2 regions of the Kitasatospora sp. McL0602 genome follow, and region 1 is predicted to be linked to the other one. Evidence: riboswitches for the same ligand, from Rfam matches in the RefSeq annotation. Region 1 holds a riboswitch; the other holds the start of a gene.

Region 1 (7,019 bases):
GCCGGCAGCGGCGCCGGCCTTCTCGGGCTTGTCGGCGATGACGGCCTCGGTGGTGAGGAAGAGCGCCGCGATGGAGGCGGCGTTCTGCAGCGCCGAGCGGGTGACCTTCGCCGGGTCGATGATGCCCGCGGCGATGAGGTCGACGTACTCGTTGGTCGCGGCGTTCAGGCCGTGGCCGTAGGGGAGGTTGCGGACCTTCTCCACCACGACACCGCCCTCGAGGCCGGCGTTGACCGCGATCTGCTTGATCGGGGCCTCCAGCGCGACGCGGACGATGTTGGCACCGGTGGCCTCGTCGCCCTCGAGCTCCAGCTTGTCGAACGCGACCGAAGCCTGCAGCAGCGCGACGCCACCACCGGCGACGATGCCCTCCTCGACGGCGGCCTTCGCGTTGCGGACGGCGTCCTCGATGCGGTGCTTGCGCTCCTTGAGCTCGACCTCGGTGGCCGCGCCCGCCTTGATGACGGCGACGCCACCGGCGAGCTTCGCCAGGCGCTCCTGGAGCTTCTCGCGGTCGTAGTCCGAGTCGCTGTTCTCGATCTCGGCGCGGATCTGGTTCACGCGGCCCGCGACCTGCTCGCTGTCGCCGCCACCGTCGACGATGGTCGTCTCGTCCTTGGTGATGACGACCTTGCGGGCGGTGCCCAGCAGGTCGACGCCGGCGTTCTCCAGCTTGAGGCCGACCTCCTCGGAGATGACGGTGCCACCGGTGAGGATGGCGATGTCGCCGAGCATGGCCTTGCGGCGGTCACCGAAGCCCGGGGCCTTGACGGCGACGGACTTGAAGGTGCCACGGATCTTGTTCACGACCAGGGTCGACAGGGCCTCGCCCTCGACGTCCTCGGCGATGATGACGAGCGGCTTGCCGCTCTGCATGACCTTCTCCAGCAGCGGCAGCAGGTCCTTGACCGAGCCGATCTTGGAGTTGGCGATCAGGATGTACGGGTCCTCGAACGAGGTCTCCATACGCTCCAGGTCGGTGGCGAAGTAGGCGGAGATGTAGCCCTTGTCGAAGCGCATGCCCTCGGTGAGCTCGAGCTCGAGACCGAAGGTGTTGCTCTCCTCGACGGTGATGACGCCTTCCTTGCCGACCTTGTCCATCGCCTCGGCGATGAGCTCGCCGATCTGGGTGTCGGCGGCCGAGATGGAGGCGGTGGCAGCGATCTGCTCCTTGGTCTCCACCTCCTTGGCCTGGGCGAGCAGCTCGTCGGAGACGGCCTTGACGGCCTTCTCGATGCCGCGCTTCAGGGCCATCGGGTTGGCGCCGGCGGCGACGTTGCGCAGACCCTCGCGGACGAGCGCCTGGGCGAGCACGGTGGCGGTGGTGGTGCCGTCGCCAGCGACGTCGTCCGTCTTCTTGGCGACCTCCTTGACGAGCTCCGCACCGATCTTCTCGTACGGGTCCTCGAGCTCGATCTCCTTGGCGATGGAGACGCCGTCGTTCGTGATCGTGGGGGCGCCCCACTTCTTCTCAAGGACGACGTTGCGGCCCTTGGGGCCCAGCGTCACCTTGACGGCGTCGGCAAGCTGGTTCATGCCACGCTCGAGTCCGCGGCGAGCTTCCTCGTCAAAAGCGATGATCTTGGCCATCGGAAGTGGTCCTCCAGGACACGGTCGACTGCTCGGACCAGAGGTGCCCGCGACGGACGGCCCTGGTGTGCGGGGGTCATGTCCCCAACCGCTCCCGGGGGCCTCACCGACCCGGTCCGTTGTCACTCTCATGCTGTGAGTGCTAACGCCAATGATTAGCACTCTCGGGTATCGAGTGCAAGCCCAATCGGCCGAGCCGCGCCGATGTCGCAGGCGACGGCGGCGGAGACGGCGGCAGGCCCGTACGACGGGTGTCGTACGGGCCTGCCGGGTGAAGCTGTTGAGCACCAGCTCGTGACCGAGCCGAGGCCCCGCAGGGGCGGAAAGGTCAGACCGCGGGCGCACGGACCATGTCCGCCTGCGGGCCCTTCTGTCCCTGGGAGATCTCGAACTCGACCCGCTGGCCCTCCTCGAGGGTGCGGTAGCCGTCCATCTGGATCGCGCTGTAGTGGACGAACACGTCCGCACCACCGTCGACCGCGATGAAGCCGTAGCCCTTCTCCGCGTTGAACCACTTGACGGTGCCCTGAGCCATTCCGAACTCCCCTTGTACTGTGCTGGCCCTTCACGAACCCGCAGGGATGCGGGTCCAGGTCTGGTAGGCACGCCCGAGGGAACCCCCCCTGGACGCAGCCCTGCACGCCGCAAGCGGCCGCTGACGCCGCCCTGGGGGCGGCTGATCAGCGGGCGAATGCGTCGACCGCGGCTGAATGTATCCGGACAGACGCCCTCTGCAACAGGCCCAACCTTGCGGAATTCACCGGGGCACAGGACGGATATCCCGGGATGAAAGCGGCAGACGACAGCAATTCACACCGGGCATAGCGGGACGAATGGCGCAAAGCGCCGAAAGATTTCTGACGTCAGCCTGACATCTTCCGGTCCGTACTACCGGACGGACGTCTCAGCGGCCGGACGAGCCTTGCGTATGCGACCAGCCGGTCGGAGGCGTCGGGCGCAGGCATGGACGGGCCACCGGGACGGGCCGCCGCGAAGGAGTGCGCAAAGGAGTGCGGGAGGGAATACCCCGCAGGCGGCGGAGGGGAGTACGCCGACCAGAGCCGCACTCTACTCCCCCGCCGGGACGGGAATTCCCCGGGCATGCCGAAGCCGCCGGAAGAAACGGAACAATGCGTTCCGAATTCCACCGGCGGCTCGGGTCCGTGCAATGCCGCGGTTGCGTGCGGGGCGGTCAGCAGCCGCCCGCGACGGCCGGGATGACGGAGACGCTCGCGCCGTCCGCGACGGCCGTCTCCAGGCCCTCGGCGAAACGCACGTCGTCGTCGTTGACGTAGACGTTCACGAAGCGGCGCAGCTTGCCGGTGTCGTCGAGGACGCGGGCCGCGATGCCCGGGAAGTTGGCCTCCAGGTCCTGGACGACCTCGGCCAGGGTGCTGCCCTCGGCCTTCACCTCGGCGGCGCCGTCGGTGTAGGTGCGCAGGATGGTCGGGATGCGGACGCTGACGCTCATGTTCGGTGCTCCTAAAGCGGGTGGGGGTCAGGCGGAGGCGAGGCCGGCCGAGCGGAAGGACTCCAGCGTCGGCCGGATGACGGTGGTCATGCCGGCGTCGGAGACGGCGTCCAGGGTCTTCAGGCCGTCGCCGGTGTTGATCGCGACGGTCTCCTTGGCCGGGTCCAGCTGCCCGGTCTCGACGAGCTTCTTGAGCACGCCGACGGTCACCCCGCCCGCGGTCTCGGCGAAGATGCCCTCCGTCCGCGCCAGCAGCTTGATCGCCTCGACCACCTCGGCGTCGGTGACGTCCTCGACGGCGCCGCCGGTGCGCCGGGCGATGTCCAGCACGTACGGGCCGTCGGCCGGGTTGCCGATCGCCAGCGACTTGGCGATGGTGTTCGGCTTGACCGGGCGGATGACGTCGATCCCGGCCTTGAAGGCGGCGGAGACCGGGGAGCAGCCCTCGGCCTGGGCGCCGAAGATCTTGTAGGGGCGGTCCTCGACCAGGCCGAGCTTGATCAGCTCCTGCAGGCCCTTGTCGATCTTGGTGAGCTGGGAGCCCGAGGCGATCGGGATCACCAGCTGCTCCGGCAGCCGCCAGCCGAGCTGCTCGCAGATCTCGTACGCCAGCGTCTTCGAGCCCTCGCCGTAGTACGGGCGGAGGTTGACGTTGACGAAGCCCCAGCCCTCGCCCGCCGGGTCGCCGATCAGCTCCGAGCAGAAGCGGTTCACGTCGTCGTAGTTGCCCTCGATGCCGACCAGCTCGCCGCCGTAGACCCCGGCCATCACGACCTTGCCCTGCTCCAGGTCGTGCGGGATGAACACGCAGGACTTGAAGCCGGCCCGTGCCGCCGCCGCGCCGACCGCACCGGCCAGGTTGCCGGTGGAGGAGCACGACAGGGTGGTGAAGTGGAAGGCGCGCGCCGCCTCGATCGCGCAGGCGACCACCCGGTCCTTGAACGAGTGCGTCGGGTTCCCGGAGTCGTCCTTGATGTGCAGCTGCGCGGTGAAGCCCAGCTCGCGGCCCAGGTTGTCGGCCTTCACCAGCGGCGTCCAGCCCGGGTTCAGGTTCGGCTTGGAGGCGACGTCGGCGGGGACGGGCAGCAGCGGGGCGTAGCGCCAGATCGACGCCGGACCGGCCTCGATCCGGCGGCGGAGGTGCTCGGTGTCTTCGCTGCCGAAGTCGTACGCGATCTCCAGCGGGCCGAAGCACTCGACGCAGGCGAAGATCGGGCCGAGCTCGAAGCGGGTGCCACACTCACGACAGGACAGCGCGGCGGCGGGGCCGAGGTCGACGGTCGCGGGGGCAACAGGGGTAGCGGTAGCCATGATGGCGGAGGCCTCTCTCCTCATCTTCCCCGTGGCGCGGGCGCGCCACAGGACGGAATTGGCACCTGTCCCGCCGGGTCTGCGACCACGGAGCGAGAAGGTTGCCGGGACTTCGACGGGCCGTTCCCTCAGTCCCTCTGGATGAGCTCTATGAAGTTGTGGTCATACTCCTGGGCCGACCCCGACGTGCAAAGGTCCGACCGCAGTACGAAGACTGTATCCGAAGGCGGCCGCGATTCCGGGGAGCGTCCGCCCAGCGAGATGACACAGCCCATAACCGGCCACGGGCCGGAACAGCCTTGGGGGCCCGGCGCCTTGATACTCCAGGACGACAGACACGACCCACGAGGAGCGACACCGTGCAAGACGAGCTGACCCCGGCTCTCCTTCCCGAGGTGGCGTCCTGGCTGCGCCGGCGCTCGTGGACGACCGCCGACCGGCCCGCCGAGACGCTGCTCGCCGCCAAGCGGGCGGCGGGCCCGGCCGGCACGGTCAGCGTGGTGTTGCCCGCCCTCGACGAGGAGCCGACCGTCGGCGAGATCGTCCGGGTGATCCGGCGGGAGCTGATGGAGCGGCTGCCGCTGGTCGACGAGCTGGTCGTGGTCGACTCCGGCTCCTCCGACCGGACGGCCGAACTCGCCGCCGCCGCCGGAGCCCGGGTGGTGCACCGCGACGACGTGCTGCCCCGGCTGCCCGCCGCCCCCGGCAAGGGGGAGGTGCTCTGGCGCTCGCTGCTCGTCACCTCCGGCGAGATCGTCTGCTTCATCGACGCCGACCTGCGCGAGTTCGACCCGGCCTTCGTCTCCGGCATCGTCGGGCCGCTGCTGACCGACCCCGGGCTGCACCTGGTCAAGGCGATGTACGACCGGCCGCTGGAGACCGAGGGCGCGGTCGTCCCCGCCGGCGGCGGCCGGGTCACCGAGCTCGTCGCCCGCCCGCTGCTGGGCCTGCACTGGCCGCAGCTGGCCGGCTTCGTCCAGCCACTCGGCGGCGAGTACGCGGCCCGCCGCTCACTGCTCGAACAGCTGCCCTTCCCGACCGGCTACGGCGTCGAGCTCGGCCTGCTGGTGGACGCCCTGGACACCGTCGGGCTGGACGCACTGGCCCAGGTCGACGTCGGCGTCCGCCACCACCGCCACCAGGACGGCCAGGCGCTCGGCCGGATGGCCGCCACCATCTACCGGACCGCCCTGGAACGCCTCGACCGCACCCACCGCCTCAAGGCCGAGCCCGACCTCGTCCACCCACTGCTCACCCAGTTCACCAGAGACCCGGCGACCCGCGCCTTCACCGCCCACACCCACCCGGTCGGCGCCCTGGAACGCCCCCCGATGCGGACCGTCCCGGAGTACCGGGCGCGGGGCTAGTGCCGCACCCGGCAGGGTTTGCGCCCCCGCCACTCAGGCAAGGTTGCCTGTATGGCCGATCTCGCGACCGAACGTTCGAAGCCTGCCGGCGCCGCCCCCGTCCTGGTGGCCTCCAACCGTGGGCCGGTGTCCTTCAGCAGTGGGGACGACGGCGCGCTCACCCTGCGCAGAGGCGGCGGCGGCCTGGTCTCCGGCCTGTCCGCGATCGACGACCCCTCCGCCGTCTGGGTCTGCGCCGCACTCGGCGAGGCCGACCGGCAGGCCGCCCGGCAGAGCCCGGAAGGGCGGCTCGACCTGGGCGGATTCGACATCGGCGGACAGGCCGTCCGGATGCTGGACATCGACCCGGGCACCTTCACCCGCGCCTACAACGGCGTCGCCAACTCCACCCTCTGGTTCGTCCACCACCTGCTGTACGACACCCCGGTCACCCCCGTCTTCGACGAGCGCTTCCGCCGCGAGTGGGAGTCCTACCGCGCGTACAACACCGCCTTCGCCGAGGCCCTCGCCGCCGAGGCGGCCCCCGGCGCGGCCGTCCTGATCCAGGACTACCACCTCTCGCTCGCCCCGGAGCTGCTCCGGGCCCTGCGGCCCGACCTGCGGATCGGCCACTTCTCGCACACCCCGTGGGCGCCGCCCGAGTACTACCGGATGCTGCCCGACGACGTCGCCGCCGCCGTCCTCTCCGGCATCCTCGGCGCCGACCGCGCCGCCTTCCTGACCCGCCGCTGGGCGCTCGCCTTCGCCGACTGCTGCGAGAGCGTGCTCGGCGCCGTCGTCGACCGCACCGCGCTCACCGTCACGCACGGCGGCCGCACCACCCGGCTCGGCGTGCACGCCCTGGGCGCGGACGGCGACTTCCTCCGCAAACGGGCCCACCGGCCCGACGTGGAGGCCCGGTTGGCCGCACTGCGGGAGCAGGTCGGCGAACGCCGCACCATCGTCCGGGTCGACCGCACCGAGCTGAGCAAGAACATCGTCCGGGGCCTACTCGCCTACCGGCACCTGCTGCGCTCCCGGCCGGAGTGGCAGGACCGCGTGGTGCACATCGCCTTCGCCTACCCCTCCCGGCACGACCTGCCCGAGTACCGGGAGTACACGGCCGCCGTGCAGCGGATCGCGCACGAGATCAACGACGAGTTCGGCACGCCGAGTTGGCAGCCGCTGATCCTGCACGTCAACGACGACTTCCCCCGGTCGCTCGCCGCCTACCGGCTCGCCGACGTCGCCCTCGTCAACCCGATCCGGGACGGCATGAACCTCGTCGCCAAGGAGATCCC
Region 2 (7,019 bases), 2.6 Mb from region 1:
CGGCCTTCTCCTGGTCGTCGGTCAGCTTGTCGATCTGTGCCTTGACCTCGTCCTTGGACGGCTTGGCGGGCGCAGCGTGCGCGCTCACCTGGGCGGACAGGGCGACCGCGGTCGCTGCGGCAGCGGTCAGCACGGTGACCCGTGCGCGGCTCGGCTGCTTGGGGCGGCGGTGGGAGGCCAAGGGACTTGCTCCTTCTTCCTGCTGGACACACCCGTTCGGGCGACTGTCCGGAAAATAGGTTTGACGCCAGACCCTAGTGAAGTTGACGGATTAACGCCACTCTCCTGCCCCTACGAACTTCCCCATCGGGACAGGCTTTCACCGCACCCACACATCCCCGCCATGTCGGGCCGGTGAAGCCCCGTCAGCTGCGGGATCAGCTGCCGGATCAGCTGTGCGATCAGCTGCGCGAGAGCCGGTTGAGCAGCAGCACCGATGCGACCGGCCGGGCCCCGGCCTTGCGGACGCCGTCGGCGACCTCCCGGTCGGCGGAGACCACCACCACCGGCCTGCCCTGCGGCTCGGCCCGCACCAGCCGGCGGATGAGCTCGTCCGCCGTCTCCCCCGTCCGGCTGAAGCGCACCCGGACGCCGCGCGGCGGCGCCATGATCACGGGCACGTCCAGGTCCTGCCCGTCGAACACACAGGTGACCTCCGCCTGGGTGCGCTGGGCCAGCATCGCCAGCCCGCCGAGCAGTCTGATCCGCTGCTGCTCCAACGGCAGCGCCGGGTAGCCGGTCTTGGTGACGTTGTAGCCGTCCACCACCAGGTGCACCTGAGGGATCGCCAGCAGCTGGTCGAGCAGCGCCGGGTCGTCCTCCGCCAGCGCCCGCCGGGCGATGTCGTGCGGCGAGGCCGAACCCGGCACCACCGCCTCCACCAGATCGGCCGGGTGGATCTGGGAGACCGGCAGCGCCAGCTCCCGCTGGAGGCCCTGCGCCGACTGCAGCACGGTGTCCAGCAGCAGCCGCAGCCGCATCTCCTCCACCGTGCGGCCCTCGCGAGCCGACCGGCGCCCGGCCTCCAAGGCCGTCTCCAGCTCCGAGACCCGGTGCCGCAGCCGCCGCGCCTCGCTCTCGGCGGCGCTGCGCTCGGCCGAGGTCAGCGCCCTCGCCGCGTCCAGCTCGGACTGCAGCTTGCGCGCCTCCGCCTGCGCCCGCCGGGTGTCGCTCTCCAGGCTGCGCACCTTCTTGCGCAGCGACTCCGCCTCCCGCCGCACGCTCTCGCCCTCGGCCCGCTGACGGTCCAGGTCGGCCCGCGAGTGGGTCCGCAGCTCGGCCAGCTCGGCCTGCAGCTTCTCCACCAGCCGGGTCGCCTCGGCGGCCATCCCCTCGGCGCCCGCCCGCTCGACCTGCTCACCGGCGTCGGCGACGAGCCGGCTCCAGCCGGCCGGGCGCAGCAGGTACGCCGCGGCGGCGACGTCCATCGGGTCGGCGGCGCCGGGCACGCTGCCCGCCTCCAGGGCCTTCACCAGATCGGGCTGCCCCAGCCGCAGCCGGTCCGCTATCCGCACCCGGAAGGCGGGCTCGGCCTCCAGCGCGGCGGCCAGCGCCGGGGCGGCGTACTTCGCCCGGCGGGCCGGGGTGAACTTCGCGTACTGGCGCAGCGTCGCGGGCAGTTCGGCCGCCGGGAGGCCGCCCAGCGCGTCGGCGGCGATGCCGACCACCCGACGGCGGACGCCCTCGGGGAGCGGCCGGTCCAGCCGCTCGACGGACGCCGCGGTCTCAGCAGCAGGCTCAGCAGTCGGCTCAGCGGCCGGTTCCGGAGCCTGCTCCGGGGCCTGCGAGAGCGCGTCGGCGGTCTCGGTGCCGGGCTCGGCGGGCGGCTGCCCCTGCGGCTCGGCGGGCCCCCTCGCTTCGTCCACCACGTCCTCGGCTCCGATTCTGCTCTGCGGGGTCCGTGCGGCCCGGTGCCGCTGCCCTCAAACCCACCGCTCTCTGCAATTGTCCCGGGTACCGTGCCCCACCCGGGACCACGCCACACTCCGGCCCGGACCGAGGAGTACCGATCCTGCACCCGGACGGCCGTCCCCCGGCCGGACCGGCCAGGAGTCGGCTGCTCAGCGCCTGCTCAGTCCTCGGCGCCGGGGCGCGCCACCAGCTCGACCTGGTCGACGGCGTTGCACCAGCGGCAGCGGACGGACTCCAGCGTCTCGGTGACGACCTCGGTCTCCTCCACCTTGGCCTCACCGGCCAGGTCGAAGTGCAGGAACTCGATCACCTTGGACGACCTGGTCACGTCGAAGCGGGTCAGGTTGCCGCAGAGCGTGCAGCGCCAGCGGGTCTCAGCGGTAGGGGCGGCGATGGTCATCGGGAGGTCCTCTCGGCTGTCACCCAGTTCTGGATGGAGGCAAGCCTATTGCCTGGCCTCACCCCCCTGTTCACCGGTCCGGACGCTCAGGCGCGTTAACCCACACGCAGTACACCCCGTGTCGGCACCGACCCCTGGAGGAATGCTCGCCCTATGGCGCTCTCCGTCCTCGACCGGCTCGGCACCCGTGACGCCGACCCGGCAGCCCGGCGGCCGGTGGTCACCCTCGCGCTGATCGCCCTGAGCGCCCTCGTCCTGCTGACCGGCCCGAGCTTCGGCCTCAACCCCGGCTACGGCACCGGGCAGGCGAGGGTCTGCGCCGAGCAGCGGTACGAGCAGCGCTGGGGCGCCGTACCGGTCGAGCTGACGACCGGCCACCCCCTGACCGCCGATCGGCTCGCCGCCCTGCCCAGGGCCACCCCCGACTGCGAGGTCTCCCCCACTCCGGCCAAGATCCCGGTTCTCTCGGTCCTCAGTTCGCTCTTCGTCCACGCGGGCTGGCTGCACCTGCTGGGCAACGTGCTCTTCCTCTTCGTCTTCGGCCCCGGCGTGGAGGAGCGCTTCGGCCGGATCCGCTTCCTGCTGCTCTACCTGGCCATGGGCTACCTCGCCACGTACGGCTACGCCCTCGCCGAGACCCACACGACGGACAGCGTCCGGGCCGTGGTCGGCGCCTCGGGCGCGATCGCCGGGGTGCTCGGCGCCTACCTGCGGCTCTATCCGCACGCCCGGGTCACGACGCTGGTGCCGCTGCTCCTCTTCCTCCCGCTGCGGCTGCCCGCCTGGCTCGTCCTGGGCCTCTGGTTCGTGCTCCAGTGGTGGTCCGTGCACACCGGCGGGCCCGGCGTGGCCTACCTCGTCCACGTGATCGGCTTCTCCGCCGGGTACCTGACCGTCTGGGCCGTGACGGTCCGCCGGATACGCTGGCAGCGACCCCCACGGCAAGGAGAGCCCGAGTGATCACCGCGATCGTTCTGATCAGGACCAGCGTCGACCGCATCCCCGAGATCGCCGAGGCGATCGCGGCGATCGAAGGCGTCAGCGAGGTGTACTCGGTGACCGGCGGCTACGACCTGGTCGCCATGGTCCGCGTCCGCCGCCACGACGACCTCGCCGCGGTGATCCCCGGCCAGCTCAACAAGGTCCCCGGCGTCGAACACACCGAGACCCAGATCGCCTTCCGCACCTACTCCCAGCACGACCTCGAGGCCGCCTTCGCCCTCGGCTTCGACGACGAGTAACCGCTCACCAGGGGCGTGGAGCCCTACCGCCGGGTGTCGGCCACGCAGCGGCCGCCCTCGTTGCGGTAGCTCCACGCCGCGCCGTCCGTGACCAGCTCCCGGACGGCGGCGAGGAAGCGGTCCAGGTGCTCCTCCGGGGTGCCGGCGCCGAAGCTGACCCGGATGGCGTTGAGGCTGCGCTCGCCCGGGAGCGACGGCTCCGGCGCGCCGCACTCGGACGGCGCGGCGTCCTCCCCGCCCAGCAGCGTCCGCACGAGCGGGTGCGCACAGAACAGCCCGTCCCGGACGCCGATGCCGTACTCGGCCGAGAGCGCGGCGGAGAAGTGCGAGCTGTTCCACCCCTGCACCACGAACGACAGCACCCCGACCCGGGCCGCGTCGTCGCCGAAGAGGCTGAGCACCTTGACCTCGGGGATCGCCGCCAGCCCGGCCTTCAGTCGGGCGATCAGCGCCTGCTCGCGAGCCTCCAGCGCGTCGAACCCGGCCTCGGTGAGCGCCCGGCAGGCGGAGGCGACGGCGTATGCACCGATCACGTTCGGCGAGCCGGCCTCGTGCCGCGCGGGGCCGCTGTGCCACTCGACGGCCACCGAACCGTCGGCCTCCCGGGCGACGGTACGGCTGGCGCCGCCACCCGCGAGGTACGGCTCCGCCGCGTCCAGCCAGTCGGCCCGGCCGGCCAGCACGCCGGCGCCGAACGGCGCGTACAGCTTGTGGCCGGAGAAGGCCACCCAGTCGACGCCCGACTCCCGGACGGACACCCGGTGGTGGGGGGCCAGCTGGGCGGCGTCCAGGACGACGCGGGTGCCGTACCGGTGCGCGGTCTCGGTCAGCTCGGCGACCGGCCACAGCTCGCCCGTCACGTTGGAGGCGCCGGTGACGCAGAACAGCTTGGGGCCCTCGGGGGCGGCGGCCAGGGCCTCCGCCAGGCGGGCGACGGCCTCGGCGTGCGAGCGCGGGGCGCGGAGGTAACTGACCGTCAGGCCCGCCCGGCGCCAGGGCAGCAGTGAGGCGTGGTGCTCGGTCTCGAAGGCGAACACCCGGGTGCCCTCGGGGAGCACCCCGGCGAGCAGGTTCAGCGAGTCGGTGGTCGCCCGGGTGAAGACGACCTGGTCGCCCTCCCGCAGGTCGAGGAAGTCCTCGACCGTGCGGCGGCTCTGCTCGAAGAGGTCGGTGGAGAGCTGCGAGAGGTACCCGGCGCCGCGGTGCACGCTGCCGTAGTACGGCGCGTAGGCGGCGACGTCGTCCCAGACCCGCTGGAGCGCCGGGGAGCTGGCGGCGTAGTCGAGCGCGGCGTACTCGACCTTCTCACCGGAGACCAGCGGCACCTGGACATCGTGGCCGAGGACGGCGAGCGGGGCGCAGAGTTCGGTGGCGACGGACATGAGGGTGCACTCCTTCGGGGACAGGACCCCGGGAGTGCAGAGAGACACCGGTGGTCCGCGCTTGCCACGCGGACGGATCGCCGCGGAGCCCGGTCCTCACCCAGGGCACCCCGCCACGGACGGAGGGTTGCCGGACAGCAAGCTGGGGCTTGTCGCTGTCACTCATGACCTGTCCCCGACTCTAAGCAGCAGACCAGCACGTGGTCAAACACCCGTCCGCCATCCGAGACCCCCGCCGTCCCTACTCAGCGCAGCGAGGCCTCCGCCCAGGCCTTGAGGGTCGCCTCCGCCGCACCGGAGTCGATGGCCGTCGCCGCCCGTTCCATCCCGGCGGCGAGCTGCTCGGTCAGCGGAGCGTCCGTCAGGTCCAGTGCCGCCAGCCCGGCGGCGGTGTTGAGCAGCACCGCGTCACGGACGGCGCCGCGCTCGCCCGCGAAGACCCGGCGGGCGACGGCGGCGTTGTAGGTGGGGTCGGCGCCGCGCAGCGCCGAGATCTCGACCAGCTCGATGCCGACGTCCCGGGGGTCGAAGGCGGTCTCCTGGACCTTGCCGTCCTTCACGATCCACACCTGCGAGGTGGTGCAGGTGGTCAGCTCGTCCAGCCCGTCGTCGCCGCGGAAGACCAGGGCCGAGTGGCCGCGCTGGGCGAAGACCCCGGCGATCAGCCCGGCGAGCCGGGTGTCGAAGCAGCCGACGGCATGGGCGGTGACGCGGGCGGGGTTGGTGAGCGGCCCGAGGATGTTGAAGGCGGTGGGCACGCCGAGTTCGCTGCGGGTGGGGCCGGCGTGCCGCATCGCGGGGTGGAACCTGGCGGCCGCGCAGAAGGTCAGCCCGACCTCCTCGGCGATCTCGGCGACCCGGCGGGGGGTGATGTCGGGGCTGATGCCGAGCTTCTCCAGCACGTCGGTGGAGCCGCTGGCGGAGGAGGCGGCCCGGTTGCCGTGCTTGACGACCTTGGCCCCGGCCGCAGCCGCGACGATCGCCGACATGGTGGAGATGTTGACGGTCTTGGCGCGGTCGCCGCCGGTGCCGACGATGTCGACGGCGGGGCCGGGGATGTGCAGCGGCTCGGCGTGCGCGTACATCGCCTCGGCCAGGCCGGAGACCTCCTCGACCGTCTCGCCCTTGGCCCGCAGCGCGATCATGAACCCGGCGATCCGGACCGGCCCGGCCTCGCCCCGCATGATCCGGTCCATCGCCCAGGCGGTGTCCTGCTGGGTGAGGTCGGCGCCGCTGAGCAGCGTGCCGAGGAGATCCGGCCAGGTGCGGACCACCTGCGCGGGGTCGCTACCGCCGTTCGCAGGCTGCACGTTCACCATGGCTGACTCCAGCTCTCATCGCTTCATCGAACAAGGGACGGAGTCAGCCTAGCGAGCGGCACCGCACCGGTGCCGGAGTCTTCGGGTGTCTTCTCTCCTACTGAGACAACCCGTGCGGGACAACCCTCGGCGGCCGCCGCTAGTGCGCCGCCGGCGTCCGCCCCGCGCAGCGGGCCCGCAGCAGCGTCTCGGCCGCCCCCACGAGGGCGACCGGGTCGACGGGGTGCGGGACGGCGGCGTCGGCCCGGCTCCAGGCGGCCAGCCAGGAGTCCTGCGGCCTGCCGATCAGCACCAGCACCGGCGGGCAGCCGTAGATCTCGTCCTTGACCTGCCGGGCGACGCCGAGTCCGCCGGCGGGGGTGGCCTCGCCGTCCAGGACGCAGAGGTCGACGCCACCCTTCTCCAGCGCCTTCATGACGGCGGGCAGCGTCGCGCACTCCAGGTACTCGAGCTCGGGGAGATCGGCGGCCGGGCGCCGGCCGAGCGCGAGCGACACCTGCTCACGGGTGTTGCGGTCGTCGCTGTAGACAAGAACAGTGAGCGTCTCGTCGGTCGTGTGCGCCATGGGTCCTGCTCCCCGGGACTCGTCCTCTTATACGACTTACTCATAGCCGACCCGGATGTGACCCGGGCCACGTTCACTTCCGGATGCTACTCCCGAGCACCCCTCGCGGTGACCCCTTGACGCGATCTCTCTCAAGCCGCCGCGCGGGAGCCGTCGCCCACCTGGAGGACGGTCCGTCACCCTGGCGCACTTACATCACCC

What was found. A riboswitch is a leader RNA that binds a small molecule or an ion and turns the genes downstream of it on or off. The one in region 1 is predicted to bind S-adenosylmethionine.
Region 2: it holds a riboswitch for S-adenosylmethionine, as region 1 does, so the genes downstream of both, ACR68M_RS25815 (aminotransferase class V-fold PLP-dependent enzyme) here and thrC (threonine synthase) in region 1, are expected to answer to the same signal.

Annotation. Positions count from the first base shown of each region.
Region 1 covers NZ_CP197246.1:3,075,644-3,082,662, forward strand. The annotation lists gene groL (chaperonin GroEL) at 1-1,590, opposite strand, end outside; gene ACR68M_RS13845 (cold-shock protein) at 1,919-2,125, opposite strand; gene ACR68M_RS13850 (ubiquitin-like small modifier protein 1) at 2,783-3,061, opposite strand; gene thrC (threonine synthase) at 3,089-4,396, opposite strand; SAM riboswitch class I at 4,390-4,520, opposite strand; gene ACR68M_RS13860 (glucosyl-3-phosphoglycerate synthase) at 4,732-5,739, shown strand; gene ACR68M_RS13865 (alpha,alpha-trehalose-phosphate synthase (UDP-forming)) at 5,791-7,019, shown strand, end outside.
Region 2 covers NZ_CP197246.1:5,659,834-5,666,852, reverse strand. The annotation lists gene ACR68M_RS25840 (NlpC/P60 family protein) at 1-181, opposite strand, end outside; gene ACR68M_RS25835 (NYN domain-containing protein) at 402-1,703, opposite strand; gene ACR68M_RS25830 (hypothetical protein) at 2,072-2,311, opposite strand; gene ACR68M_RS25825 (rhomboid family intramembrane serine protease) at 2,465-3,271, shown strand; gene ACR68M_RS25820 (Lrp/AsnC ligand binding domain-containing protein) at 3,268-3,552, shown strand; gene ACR68M_RS25815 (aminotransferase class V-fold PLP-dependent enzyme) at 3,576-4,934, opposite strand; SAM riboswitch class IV at 4,987-5,104, opposite strand; gene trpD (anthranilate phosphoribosyltransferase) at 5,180-6,253, opposite strand; gene ACR68M_RS25805 (hypothetical protein) at 6,393-6,818, opposite strand.